DNA from 2 places in the Streptomyces pactum genome. Region 2 is predicted to be linked to the other one. Evidence: riboswitches for the same ligand, from Rfam matches in the RefSeq annotation. Region 2 holds a riboswitch; the other holds the start of a gene.

Region 1 (7,164 bases), 1.6 Mb from region 2:
ACGACCGCATCGAACGCGCCATCGCCGGACGGCATCTGGCGCATTTCAACTATTGCCATTCCCTTTACCCGGGCGCAGCCTGTTCCCCGAGAGGCTTTTGGGAGCGCTCCCATCGGCGCTTCGAGCCCACCCATGATGGCTGTCCCCCCACGCGAAAGAAGGACGTCATGACTTGTCATGATCGCGACAAGGAGACCCGGCGGGCGTCGACCCTCACCCTGGGCGCCCTGACCGCGACCGCGACCCTGCTCACCCTCATCCCGTGGAGCGGCACTGCCGTCGCCCACGGCTCTGTCGTCGACCCGGCCTCCCGCAACTACGGCTGCTGGCAACGCTGGGGCGACGACTTCCAGAACCCCGCCATGGCCCAGGAAGACCCCATGTGCTGGCAGGCATGGCAGGACAACCCCAACGCCATGTGGAACTGGAACGGCCTGTACCGCAACGGCTCCGCCGGCAACTTCGAGGCCGTCGTCCCCGACGGCCAGCTCTGCAGCGGCGGCCGCACGGAGGGCGGCCGCTACAACTCCCTGGACACTGTGGGCGCCTGGCAGACCACGGACATCACCGACAACTTCACCGTCAAGCTGTACGACCAGGCCAGCCACGGCGCCGACTACTTCAAGGTCTACGTCACCCGGCAGGGCTTCGACCCCGCCACCCAGCCCCTGACCTGGGACTCACTCCAACTGGTCGCCAGCACGGGCCGCTACGGCCCGAGCCAGAACTACGAGATCCCGGTGAGTACCTCGGGCCTGAGCGGCCGGCACGTCGTCTACACGATCTGGCAGGCGTCGCACATGGACCAGACGTACTTCCTGTGCAGCGACGTCGACTTCGGCTGATCGCGCCCTTCCCGTCCCCCCACCCCCGCCGGGCGCCGAGCGTCCGGCGGGGACACCGGTTGGTATGACCGGCCCGCGAAGTACCTCTGGCCGCCCCGGCGTGCGGTATAGGTCCCCTCATGGACCCCATGAACCACCCCGTGAACCATCCCAGGGACTACTACGACCTCGGCACCCACGGTCGCCCGGTGACGACCTCGTCCCCCGAGGCCCAGCGGTGGTTCGACCGCGGACTGGTGTGGACGTACGCCTTCCACCACGAGGAGGCCGTCGCCTGCTTCGAGGCCGCCGCCGCGGCCGACCCGCACTGCGCCATGGCCCACTGGGGCATCGCCTACGCCCTCGGCCCGAACTACAACAAGCCGTGGGAGGCCTTCGACGCCGAGGAGCTGACGCGGACCGTCGACCGCACCCACGCCGCCGTCGAACTCGCCCACGAGAAGGCGGCCCGCTCTGCCACCCCGGTCGAGCGCGCCCTGATCGGCGCCCTGCGCGCCCGCTACCCGCAGGCGCGCGCCGTCGAGGACTGCTCGGTGTGGAACGCGCCGTACGCCGAGAACATGCGTGCCGTCCGGGAACTCGCCCCGGACGACCTGGACGTGGCCGCCCTCTACGCCGACGCGCTGATGAACCTGACGCCCTGGCAACTGTGGGACCTGCGCACGGGACGGCCCGCCGAGGGCGCCCGCACCCTGGAGGCGAAGGACGTCCTCGACCGGGCCCTGGGCACCGAGGGCGGACGTGCGCACCCCGGTGTCCTGCACCTGTACATCCACCTGATGGAGATGTCGGCCACTCCCGAGGCGGCCCTCACCGTCGCCGACCGGCTGCGCGGCCTGGTCCCCGACGCCGGGCACCTCAACCACATGCCGTCGCACCTCGAAGTGCTGTGCGGCGACTACCGGCGCGTGGTGTCGGACAACAGCGCCGCGATCGCCGCCGACGAGAAGTACCGAGCGCGGGCCGGGGCGATGAACTTCTACACCCTCTACCGCTCGCACAACTACCACTTCCGGATCTACGGCGCGATGTTCCTGGGCCAGTACCAGGTCGCCCTGGACACCGCCGCACAGCTCGAGGCGTCCGTCCCCGAGGAACTGCTGCGCGTCGAAAGCCCGCCGATGGCCGACTGGCTGGAGGGCTTCGTCGCCATGCGGGTGCACGTCCTGATCCGGTTCGGGCGCTGGGCGGACATCCTCGGACTGCCGCTGCCCGCCGACCCGCGCCTGTACAGCGTGACGACCGCGATGCTCCACTACGCCCGCGGGGTCGCCCTCTCGGCCACCGGCAGGATCGCCGAGGCGGAGGCCGAGCGCCTCCTGTTCCGCGAGGCGGTCGCCCGGGTGCCGCGGACGCGCACGCTGTTCAACAACACCTGCGCCGACATCCTCGCCGTCGCCTCCGCCATGCTCGACGGCGAACTGGAGTACCGCAAGGGCGACCACACCGCCGCCTTCGCCGCCCTGGAGCGGTCGATCGAACTGGACGACAACCTCCCGTACGACGAACCGTGGGGCTGGATGCAGCCCACCCGGCACGCCTACGGCGCCCTGCTCCTGGAACGGGGCCGGGTCGCGGAGGCCGAGGCGGTGTACCGGGCCGACCTGGGGCTCGACGACACCCTTCCCCGCCCCCTGCAGCACCCCGGCAACGTCTGGGCCCTGCACGGACTCCACGAGTGCCTGGTGCGGCTGGGTAGGCCGGGGGAGGCGCGGATCGTGGCACAGCAGTTGAAGTTCGCCACCGCCCTGGCCGACGTACCCGTCGAGGCTTCCTGCTTCTGCCGCCTCGACACCTCCCCGGCCGACGGCGGTGCGGGCGGCTGCTGCGCCACGGACCACTGACCGGCACAACACCGGACGCGGGACACCGGGCCCGGCTCGCCGTCGCCGCCGGCCACGCCCGCGGAAGCGCCGGTGACCGGTCCGGGTGGCACCGGCACGACCGGCGCCTCTATACGATGTCGCCTCGGACGGACATCGGACGGGCAAGGGACTGCGGCGGAAGGAGACGGGCCGTGACAGATCACCGGCGTCCGCGGCGGCGGGGGCAGGGCGAGCTGGAGGCGCTGGTGCTGTCGGCGCTGCGCGAGGCGGACGGCCCCGCGACGGCCGGCTGGGTGCAGAAGCGCCTGGGCGGCGACCTCGCCTACACCACGGTGATCACGATCCTGACCAGGCTGCTGGAGAAGGGCGCGGTCGGCCGCGAGCGCGCGGGCCGGTCCTTCGCCTGGACACCCGCCTCGGACCAGGCGGGCCTGGCCGCGCGCAAGATGCGCAAGGTGCTGGACGCCGAGAGCGACCGGGAAGCGGTGCTGGCCAGCTTCGTGATCGGCCTCGACCCGGACGACGAGCGGCTGCTGCGCGAACTGCTGGGGCACGCGCCCGAGGCGGGGGACGGCTGACGCCGCACGGCCGTTTTCGTCTTTCTGCCGCTGGTTCTGCCGTTGACGGCATGGCCGATCGGGGTGATGGTGGTCGGCACCGCGGAGGTGCCGGGCAACCCCCTGCGCGGTGCGGACGAGTCCTGCACCGTCAACGTCTCGGCCGAGGTCGTCCGCGGCAACGTGAAGACCGTCCGGGCGGCGCCGGGGGCGGTCGGGCAGTCGGCCGCCCCCGAAGGCGTGGTGACCCTGTGGTAGCTTGCGGGAGCCAGTCGAACCCACCTGGTGGGTCAGGGAATCCGGTGCGAATCCGGAGCTGACGCGCAGCGGTGAGGGGGACGGGCGGGACAAGAGCCACTGGACGGCGGGAGCCGTCCGGGAAGGCGTTCCGTCCGGTCGATCCCGAGTCCGAAGACCTGCTGGCACCCGCGCCGCGCACGGCGCGGGCCGCACCGTACGAACGGGCTTCGCGTATGAGCCCTCGACGCCAGAGGATCTTCCTTGCCCGCAGCGTGCCCCGCCGCCTCCCGACGCCTGCTCCGTTCCCGCCGCTCGTCCCGCGGCCCGGCCCTGCTCGTCTCCGTCGCCCTGCTGGCGGCCGGGTGCGGCTCCACAGCGACCACCACCGACTCCGCCGTACCGGCCGAGGCCGCCGGTTACCCCCGCACCGTCACCGACTGCGGGTACCGGGTGGAGGTCGGCGCGCCGCCCCGGCGGGCGGTCTCCCTCAACCAGGGCACCACCGAGATCCTGCTGTCGCTCGGCCTGGCCGACCGGATGGCGGGCACCGCCACCTGGACCGACCCGGTCATGAAGGGCCTGGAGAAGGCTAACGCCGGCGTGCCCAGACTCGCCGACGACATGCCCTCCTTCGAGAAGGTCCTGGACGCCGAACCCGACTTCGTCGCCGCCTCCTTCGCCTCCACGCTCGGCCCCGGCGGCGTGGCAACGCGCGAGCAGTTCGACGAACTCGGCGTACCGGCCTACCTGTCCCCGTCCGACTGCGCCGGCAAGGACAACGGCGGCGACGGCGACGGCGTCCGCAGCAAGGCCCTGACGATGGACACCGTCTACGGCGAAGTCCGCGACCTCGCCCGGATCTTCGACGTCGAGCAGCGTGGCGAGGAACTGGTCGCCGACCTGAAGGCCCGGGTCGAGAAGGCCACGTCGGGCGTCGACGCCTCCGGTGTCACCCTCATGTACTGGTTCGCCAACTCCACCTCGCCCTACCTGGCGGGCTGTTGCGGCGCCCCCGGCGTCATGACCCGCGCGGTCGGCGCGAGGAACGTCATGGACGACACCCGTGAGGAGTGGCCGCAGATCGGCTGGGAGACGGTCGCCGACCGTGACCCCGACGTCCTGGTCATCGGCGACCTCACCCGCAGGTCGCAATCGGCCGAGACCGCCGCGAAGAAGATCGAGTTCCTGGAGTCCGACCCCGTCACCAGGAACATGACCGCCGTCAGGAAGAAGCGCTACGTGCTCCTCAGCGGGCAGGCCATGAACCCCACCATCCGCACCGTCGAGGGCGTGGAGAAGGTGGCGGCGGCGTTGCGCGCGTACGGCCTCACCAAGTGACGTCCACCGGCCGGGCGGCCCCCGGCATACGCGCGACCGGCCGCACGTACCCGGCGTGGGCGGCGGCCGGACTCCTCGCCCTGTGCGCCTCCGTGGCCGTCGCCGTCACCATCGGCCCGGCGGACATCGGCGTCGGCGAGGTGTGGTCGGTGGTCGCCGCCCACCTCGGCGGGGGCAGCCCCGGCGTCGACGTCACGCCCCTGCGCGACGGCATCGTCTGGAACCTGCGGCTGCCCCGCACCCTCCTCGCCGCGGTGTGCGGCGCCGGACTCGCCGTGTGCGGCGCCGTACTCCAGTCCCTGCTGCGCAACCCGCTCGCCGACCCCTTCGTGCTGGGCGTCTCCTCCGGCGCCTCGACCGGTGCCGTCCTGGTCGTCGTACTCGGTGTGGGCGGCGGCGCCCTGTCCCTGCCGGGCGGGGCGTTCGTCGGGGCCGTGTGCTCGTTCGCGCTGGTGATGCTGCTCAGCCACAGCCTCGGCGGAACCCCCGACCGGGTGGTGCTCGCCGGCGTGGCGGCCATGCAGATGTTCTCCGCGCTCACCTCGTTCGTCGTGATGACCGCGGCCGACGCCGAGACCACCCGCGGCGTACTGTTCTGGCTGCTCGGCTCGCTCGGCGGGGCTGACTGGACGGACGTGTGGACGGGGGCGGCGGCCCTGGCCGTGGTGCTGGCCGTGTGCCTCGGATACGCCGGGACGCTGGACGCCTTCGCGTTCGGCCAGGAGGCGGCGGCCACGCTCGGCGTCCACCTGGCCCGTACCCGGCTGGTACTGCTGTGCGCGACCGCGCTGCTCACCGCCGCCCTGGTCGCCTCCGCCGGTGCCATCGGCTTCGTCGGACTGGTGCTGCCGCACGCCGTACGGGCGGTGACCGGCCCCGGACACGCCCGGCTGCTGCCGGTCTGCGCGCTCGCCGGGGCGGTGTTCCTGGTGTGGGCCGACACCCTGGCGCGTACCGTCCTGGAACCCCAGGAGATCCCGGTGGGGGTGGTGACCTCGATGATCGGTGTGCCCGCGTTCGTCCTCGTCCTGTACCGCACCCGGAGGATCCGGTGACACTGAGGGCCGAGCGGGTCTCCCGCGCCGCCGGCGGGCGGCTCATTCTGGACGGCGTCGGCCTGAGCCCCCGGCCCGGCGCCATGACGGGCCTGCTCGGTCCCAACGGCTCGGGGAAGTCCACGCTGCTGCGGCTGCTCGCCGGCGTCCTGGCCCCGGCCGGCGGCGTCGTCACCCTCGACGGCCGCCCGCTGGACCGGGTGGGCCGCCGGGACGTGGCCCGGCGCGTGGCGGTGGTCGAGCAGCAGGCCGACACACAGGTCGAACTCACCGTCCGGGACGTGGTCCGGCTCGGCCGGATCCCGCACCGCCGTGCCTGGACGCCGACGTCGACGGCGGACGAGGAGGCGGTCACGGACGCCCTGGAACGCACCGCTCTGGCCGGGCAGGCGGACCGGCTGTGGCACACCCTGTCCGGTGGTGAACGCCAGCGCGTCCAGATCGCCCGCGCCCTCGCCCAGCGGCCACGCGAACTCCTGCTGGACGAACCGACCAACCACCTCGACATCCAGCACCAGCTCGACGTGCTGTCCCTCGTCGCCGCACTGCCCGTCACCAGCGTCGTCGCCCTGCACGACCTGAACCTCGCGGCGATGTACTGCGACCACCTCGTGGTGCTGTCCGAGGGGCGGGTCGTCGCCTCCGGCGATCCCGCGGAGGTCCTGACCGCGGACCTCGTCGCCGATGTGTACCGGGTGCGCGCCGAGGTCGGCCACGGCCCGGGCGGCCGCCCGCACGTCCGCTTCCTCGGCACCCTGACGGCCAAGCCCCCGAGCCGGGCCCTGACCCGCCCCGGGCGGGCGACCGAGGACGACCGTACTGCCTGAGCAATGCGGGAGTGCCTGAGCAATGCGGGAGTACCTGAGCAAGGCGGGAGTGCCGGCATGGCGCGCACGCGCAAGCCGCCGTCCGCCCCAGCGGCCCCGGCCGGCCTGTCCGCACGCATGTCCCCCCGGCACGTATGTCTCCCGGTCGTCGGTTCCCCGGGTCGTGGGTCCCGCGGTCGTAAGGTCGTGAAGTCCGCGGTCGTGAGGTCCGCGGTCGTGGGTCCCGCGGTCGTGGGTCCCGCGGTCGTGAGGCCCGAGGTGCGGGACCGCCCGTCGTGCGGGCGTGCCGTACGTCCTGCTCACCGTCGGCGCCGACCGCCCGGCGGAGCTCCCGCGGAGCACGCCGCGGCCGGCGGGCCACCGGGTCGTGCCGGCGCGGGGCGGCGCCCGGATGCGTGGCCCGGCTGACCGAGCGGTGCTTCGATCCGGCCGTCCTCGACGTGACGCCGCCTGATCCCGCACCGGCTCGGCGGCAG
Region 2 (7,164 bases):
CCGTGATGTCCAGGGCGGCGAGCGCCTCCCCGACCCGGGACCGGACCTCCGTGTGGGACAGGCCCAGGTTCAGCGGGCCGAAGGACACGTCCTGGGCCACCGACGCCGCGAACAACTGGTCGTCCGGGTCCTGCACCACCAACTGCACCGTGGTCCGCAACCGGGTCAGTCCCTTGCGGTCGTACGTCACCGGCTCCCCGCCGACCGACAACGTCCCCGTGCGCGGCCTGAGTCCGCCGCTGAGCAGCCGCATCAGCGTGGTCTTGCCGCTGCCGTTGCGGCCCAGCAGCGCGAGCGCGCGCCCCTCTCGCACCGTGAAGTCCAGGCCGGCGAGCACGTCCGGCCCCTCCTCGTACGCGAAGGACGCGCCCCGCAGCACGACCAGGGCCGTCCCTGCCTCCGCCGCCTTCGTCGACTCGGCTCCCGCCGCCGATCCCGCCGAATCCGTCTCCGTCGACTCGCTCACGACAACGGCCCTTCCAGTACGAGGGTGAGGGCGGCCAGCGCCGCCAGCAGCGCGACGCTCGCCGCCGTGAAGGGCACCGAGACGCGGGCCTCGGGCACCAGGACGCGCAGGGTGCCGTCGTAGCCGCGCCCCGCCAGTCCGGTCTGGAGCCGCGCCGCCCGGTCGAAGGCCCGTACGAACGCCGTCGCGCCCAGGCCGCCGAGCGAACGCCAGGCGGCGGCCCGGGTGGTGTGCCCCAGCCGCGAGGCCTGCGCCTCCCTGACCCGGCGCACGGAGTCCAGCAGCAGGAAGCTCATGCGGTACGTCACCAGCGCCACGTCGACGACCGGCGCGGGCACCCCGGCCCGCACCAGGCGGGGCAGCAGGTCGGACATCGGCGTGGTGAACGCGAACAGCAGCACCCCGAGGGAGGCCGCCGAGGTACGCAGCAGCAGTTCACCGGCGCGCACCGGGCCGCCGTCCGCCGCCGTCAGGAACCCGCCCGGGCCACCGACCCGCACCAGCAGCGGCAGCGCGCCGGTCACGCAGAAGCCCAGCGGCACGCGGTACGCCCGCCACAGCCGGCGCCCGGGCACCCGCGCCGGGCCGAGGAGCACGGCGAGCGCCGTCACCAGGACCAGCGCCGCCCCGGGCCAGGGCGGCAGCGAGATCGCGAGCACGGTCAGGCCCAGTGCGAGCACGGCCTTGTCCACGGGATGGCGGCGGCGCCAGTGACTGCTGTGCGCCGCCGCGTCGATCGGCAGCACTCAGTCGCCCGTGGGGGCGTCGCCCGCGGGGGACGTCCCCGCGGCCAAGCTGCCCGCGGGGGCGTCCCGCAGCGCCGCCGCGGCCCGCTCCTCGCCCTGGCGACGGCCCCGGCGCAGCCCGAAGTAGTAGGCCAGCACTCCCGCGCCGATCGCGGCCTGCACGGCGAACAGCGCCGACTCGATCTCCCCGGACGGCGGCTCGTACAGGGGTGAGAACCACGGCTCGTAGTCCGGCTCGATCTCCGTGATCGCCGTCTCCGCCTCGGCGTCGGCGCCGGCGAACGGCTCCTCCTTGTGGTCGCCGAGCCCCAGTACCAGGGGCAGCACCGCGAGCACGGCCACCGCGAGCAGCAGCAGGGCGTTGATCTTCGCGTTGCGGCTCATCGGGCCACCGCCTCCGGCTCACCGGACGTGGTCTTGCCGGACTTGGCCGACAGGACGCCCAGCCGGGCGAGTTCACCCTTGCTGGACTGCACCAGCAGCCGCATCACGACCACCGTGAGCAGCCCCTCGCTCACCGCGAGCGGGATCTGCGTGACGGCGAAGATGGACCCGAACTTGCCGAGCGCGCCCAGGAACCCGCTGCCCGGGTCCGGGAACGCCAGCGCCAACTGCACGCTGGTGACGCAGTAGGTGGACAGGTCGGCGACGAACGCCCCGCAGAACACCGTGACCATCAGCGGCACGTCGTACCGGCGCAGCAGCCGGTAGACGCCGTACCCGGCCCAGGGGCCGACGACCGCCATCGAGAAGACGTTGGCGCCGAGCGTGGTCAGCCCGCCGTGCGCCAGCAGCAGCGCCTGGAAGAGCAGGGTGATGGTGCCCAGCACCGCCATGACCGGCGGACGGAAGAGGATGGCGCCCAGGCCGGTTCCGGTCGGGTGCGAACAACTCCCGGTGACGGACGGCAGTTTCAGCGCCGACAGGACGAACGTGAAGGCCCCGGAGGCGCCGAGGAGCAAGGTGCTCTCCGGATGCTCCCTGACCTCACGGGTGAGTGAACGTACTCCGTGTACGACGAACGGCGCGGACGCGACACCCCAGGCGATCGCGTGCGCCGGTGGCAGAAAGCCCTCGGCTATGTGCATGGCTCAGCAGACCCTCTCCAGCACCTCGTGGATGGACGACGCGCCTTGGCCGGTCTCCTGGCTTACGGGTACCACCGCCCGTGCTCCGCCTTCCCGGGTCACGAGGACCCAGTGGCTGCCCGTGAGGGCCGGAGCCGGACTTCCCGATTCACAGTGGCGAGGGCCGCACCGGCATCACACCGGATTTCCCGTTCACCAAGGCGTGGCGACAGTAGTGCTCCCTCAAGGGTGGTGACAAGCGGGCCTCCGGGCCGGCCGGCGCCCGGAGGCCCAGTCGGGAGGGTGACGCGGCGGCACCTGCGGGTCCACGCCCCGTCAGCCGGACCGGTCCCGCTCCGTCCGCCGGACCACCACGTCGCGCATCCGCTGGGCCAGCGCGGTGGCGGCGGCGGTGAGGAACACGAAGCTGTAGGTGATCTGCAGCACCGTCACGACCCGCGCGGCCTGGCCCCGCGGCGTGATGTCCCCGTAGCCGACGGTGGCGAGCGTGACCACGGTGAAGTACAGCGCGTCGACGCGGGTGCGCAGGCCGGTGAACTCGTCCGGCTGCTTGGCGAGGGCGTAGTACGCGGCCGAGAAGACGTGCACGGACAGGACGATCAGCAGGGTGATGACCACACCGGGCCGGGTGTCCGGGCGCTCGAGGAGGACGTGGCGGATCTGCCGGAGCAGCAGCGCCGCCACGGCGGTCAGCAGCAGGGCGAACAGCAGCCAGCTCAGCACGGGCCGCCGCGGGCCCAGAAGGTCGAGGGGAAGCAGGAAGTAGGCCACGACCACGACGGCCGCGATACCGGCCCGCACCAGCCAGGGCAGGGCCGCACGCCAGGCGGCGGCACGCGGTCGGGTGCGGCCTGTGCGGCCTGTGCGGTCCGTACGCCCCGCTGCGGCCCGGCGCTTTGTCACCGTGCCGTCTCCGTGGCCGGGCCCGATGCCGATCCCGGGCCCGGTTTCCGGTCCGGTCCGGTCCGGTGCACCAGTTGGGCGACGACGAAGGCGACGACCGACGCGGTGACGATCAGCGGCATCTGGTCGTACGCGTCCCCGCCGACCAGCAGCACCGCCAGCACGGAGCTGGCCAGCGGCAACCCGGTCACCGCGGCCGACGCGGCGGAGATCCCGAGGGCGAGGGCCGGGGTCGCGCCGAAGCCGGGGAGGCCGGAGCAGGCCATGGCCGTCGCCGTGCCCAGCAGTACGGCCGGGAAGATCGGGCCGCCGCGCAGGCTGCCCAGCGCGATGCCCCAGGCCAGTCCCTTGCAGACGACGAGCGCGACCAGCGCGCCCACGGACCAGGCGTGCGGGTCCGCGGCGAGCCGAGCGAGGGTGGCCTGTCCGGACAGCGCCGCCTCCGCCGGGGAACGCCCGGTGATCAGAGCGTACGCGGCGATGCAGACGCCGACCGCCGTGGCGCAGGCCACGGTGCGGACGGCGGTGCGGTGCCGTGTCCAGGAGACGGTGCGGTGGCCCAGCTCGCGGGCCAGCGTGACCAGTACGGCGATCAGTGCCGCCGTGGGCACGCCCCACAGGAAGTCGCCCGCGTCCGGGTTGGCGCCCGGCGGCACGTCGTGCAGGGCCAGCCCGCCGATCTTCAGGCCGGTCCACTGACCGAAGCCGGTGAAGACCACGGCGCCCGCCGCGCTGGCCAGCAGACAGGGCAACAGCAGGACGACCAACTGCGCACCGCCGAGGCCCGCCCCCTCGATGAGCAGCACCGCCGCCGCCACCGGTCCGCCGAGGATGGTGGAGATCGCCGCGGTGGAGCCGGCCGTCGCCAGGATCGCGCTCGCCCTCGGGTCTCCGGCCGCCCCCGCCCGCCGCACCGCCAGCAGGGCGAGCCCGCTGCCGACGGCCATCAGCGGGGCCTCAGGGCCCAGCACCACACCGAGCGGCAGCGTGGCGAGTGCCGCCAGGACGGCGCCGGGCAGCGCGCGCGGGCCGACGGGCGCGCCGCCCAGCCCGTTCACCGGCAGATGGCCGCCGCCACCCGGCAACCGGGTCACGATCGGCGCCAGGACCAGCCCGGCCAGCACCAGCGCGGGCAGCGGCCACCACCAGGGCGGGGCGTCGTACCCGGCCGCCTCCGGCAGCGACGTCCACACCCAGTGCTGGAACTCGTGCTGGAGACCGACGAAGAAGAAGCAGGCCAGCGCGATGGGCACGCCCAGCAGCACGCACAGCAGCAACAACCGCAGATAGCCGGGGCCGAGCAGGGTGCGCCGCAGGGACTGCTCGGCCCGGGCCGGCACCGCGTTCGCCGGCTCGGGCCGAGAGGTCACGGGCCCTCCTCCGTCCGCCTACGTCTACGTCGCGCGCGTTCGCATGTGCGCTTCAGTAAACGCGAGGCGGGGGAGGGTCGCACGCGCACGATGCCGTGCCCGGTGACCGGGCGGCGGGACGCGCTCGCACCCGGTTCACCCGTCCGGCGGGCCCGCATGGCCGCGCGGGTCGGGTGCCCGCAGGCTCGGAGTGTCCTGTCGGCGCCCCCGGGGTGCCGGTGGGCGCAGGCCCGTACGGGGACACGCAGAAAGGACTCCGCTCATGAGCCAGCACGCCGCACCCTCTCCCGGCAGGCCGACCCACGGCGCCGACGGCCCGTGGCCCCCGCGATCGGCGGACCGCACCAGCGACTGGGTGACCGGGGGTGTCGTCTTCGCGGGCGTACTGATGCTGCTGAACGGCGCCCTCGCCGTCCTGCAGGGCATCGCGGCCATCGCCGAGGACGACGTGTACGCCCGCGTCGGCAGCTACGTCTACGAACTCAACCTCACCGGCTGGGGCATCATCCACGTCATCCTGGGCGCCCTCGTTCTCGCCACCGGTTACGGCCTGCTCAAGGACATGTCCTGGGCGCGTTTCGCGGGCATCGTCCTGGCCTCGCTGAGCCTCGTCGCCCAGTTCCTCTTCCTGCCGTACGCGCCCGTCTGGTCCGTGATCATGATGGCGATCGACGTGTTCGTGATCTGGGCCCTGGCCAGCCGCCAGGACCAGGCCGGCCGACGGGCCTGAACTACCGCGAGCGCGCCGACGCCTCGCCGAGCACCGGGCGGGGCGTCGGCGCGCCGGCGGCCGGGGCCCGCGACGTCGCGCCCCGCGAGCCCCGCGCGTCGCACCGGCGCCGTCGCCGCGCCGGCGGCGGCCGGCCCCGCGCCCGGCGGGGTTCAGGGGCCTGGGCCGGGGCGCGGGGCCCGGGCCGGGTGTCCGGGGCCTGTGGCGTCTCGTGACGCGTGGTGTCCGGTGGCGGGTGTCCGCCTCAGCGGCGTCGCAGAGCTCGCGTCAGTGCCGTCGCCGCGCCGGCGGCGGCCAGCCCCGTGCCCGCGAGGGCCAGGGACTTGGCCCGGCGGCCCGGGGACACCGGCCGGGCGCCGGGCGCGGTGCCGTACGCGCTGCCCGGCACGTCCGGGTCGCCCGAGGCGTCGGGGAGCGCCGAGGCCAGCAGCTCCGCCAGGTGCACGCCCTCGTGGCCGCCGCTGTCGAACTCGTGGATCTGGGTGCGGCAGCTGAACCCGTCGGCGAGCACGACGGTCGCCTCGTCCTCCTCCCGCAGCCTCGGCAGCAGCACCCGCTCCGCGCACGCCTCGCTGACGTCCAGGTGGCCGCGCTCGAAGCCGAAGTTGCCGGCCAGCCCGCAGCAGCCGGAGTCCAGCCGCTCGGCGTCCACCCCGGCCCGCCCCAGCAGTTCGCGGTCGGCGTCCCAGCCCATGATCGCGTGCTGGTGGCAGTGCACCTGGGCCAGCGCCCGCGCGGACCGCTCGGGCACCCGCGGCGGCTCGTAGCCGGGGGAGTGCTCGGTGAGCAGCTCCGACAGCGTCACCGTCTGGTCGCGCAGCCTCAGCACGTCCTGGTCGCCGGGGAACATCTCCGCCGCGTCCGCCCGGAACACGGCCGTGCAGCTCGGCTCCAGCGCCACCACCAGGCCGCCCGCCCGCACGTGCTCGGCCAGCCCTCGCACGGTCCGGGTCAGGATCTTCCGCGCCGTCCCGAGCTGCCCGGTGGAGATCCAGGTCAGTCCGCAGCACAGCGGCTCGGCCGGCAGCTCCACCCGCCAGCCGGCGTGTTCCAGCACCCGGACCGCCGCCCGCCCGATGTGCGGATGGAAATGGTTCGTGAAGGTGTCCGGCCACAGCAGCACCGTTCCGCGCCGCCCGTCGCCGTCCGGCTCGTGGTGAGCGAACCACTGCTCGAAGGTCTGCTCCGCGAACAGCGGCACCTCACGGTCCGCCACCCCCGCGACGGCCACCGCGGCCTTCGACAGCAGCGGAGCGTGCGTGAGCGCGTTGACGACCGGCGCGAGGCGGGTGCGGCCCACGACCCGCGCGAGCGCGGGCAGCCAGCCCATCGACCAGTCGGAGCGAGGCCTGCGCCACGGCCGTCCCTCGTAGTGGTGGGACAGGAACTCCGCCTTGTACGTGGCCATGTCCACGTCCGCCGGACAGTCCTTCTTGCACCCCTTGCAGGCCAGACACAGATCGAGGGCGTCCCGGACCGCCTCCGAGCGCCAGCCGTCCTGGATCGCGCTGTCGCCGTGCCCGTCGAGCATCTCGAACAGCAGCCGGGCCCGGCCCCGGGTGGAGTGCTCCTCCTCCCGCGTCACCTGGTACGACGGGCACATCACCGTGCCGTCGCTGGTGTGCTGCCGGCACTTTCCGACCCCGACGCACCGGTTGGCCGCCTGGGAGAACGACCCACCGTCGTGCGGGAAGCGGAAGCGCAGGTCGCGGGGCTCGTACGGGGCCCAGTCACCGCCCAGGCGCAGGTTCTCGTCCAGCCCGTACGGCGCGACGACCTTCCCCGGGTTCATCCGGTCGAGCGGGTCGAAGACCGCCTTCAGCCGTCCGAACGCCTCGACGAGACCGTCCCCGAACATCCG

What was found. A riboswitch is a leader RNA that binds a small molecule or an ion and turns the genes downstream of it on or off. The one in region 2 is predicted to bind cobalamin.
Region 1: it holds a riboswitch for cobalamin, as region 2 does, so the genes downstream of both, B1H29_RS02595 (ABC transporter substrate-binding protein) here and B1H29_RS09110 (energy-coupling factor ABC transporter permease) in region 2, are expected to answer to the same signal.

Annotation. Positions count from the first base shown of each region.
Region 1 covers NZ_CP019724.1:594,459-601,622, reverse strand. Annotated here, with positions in the region: gene B1H29_RS02615 (lytic polysaccharide monooxygenase auxiliary activity family 9 protein) at 168-845, shown strand; gene B1H29_RS02610 (tetratricopeptide repeat protein) at 974-2,689, shown strand; gene B1H29_RS02605 (BlaI/MecI/CopY family transcriptional regulator) at 2,863-3,249, shown strand; gene B1H29_RS02600 (hypothetical protein) at 3,292-3,486, shown strand; cobalamin riboswitch at 3,481-3,666, shown strand; gene B1H29_RS02595 (ABC transporter substrate-binding protein) at 3,730-4,806, shown strand; gene B1H29_RS02590 (FecCD family ABC transporter permease) at 4,833-5,861, shown strand; gene B1H29_RS02585 (ABC transporter ATP-binding protein) at 5,858-6,688, shown strand.
Region 2 covers NZ_CP019724.1:2,203,624-2,210,787, reverse strand. Annotated here, with positions in the region: gene B1H29_RS09125 (ATP-binding cassette domain-containing protein) at 1-385, opposite strand, end outside; gene cbiQ (cobalt ECF transporter T component CbiQ) at 463-1,212, opposite strand; gene B1H29_RS09115 (energy-coupling factor ABC transporter substrate-binding protein) at 1,213-1,596, opposite strand; gene B1H29_RS09110 (energy-coupling factor ABC transporter permease) at 1,593-2,300, opposite strand; cobalamin riboswitch at 2,331-2,515, opposite strand; gene B1H29_RS09105 (potassium channel family protein) at 2,616-3,113, opposite strand; gene B1H29_RS09100 (chloride channel protein) at 3,200-4,573, opposite strand; gene B1H29_RS09095 (DUF7144 family membrane protein) at 4,836-5,303, shown strand; gene B1H29_RS09090 (FAD-binding and (Fe-S)-binding domain-containing protein) at 5,548-7,164, opposite strand, start outside.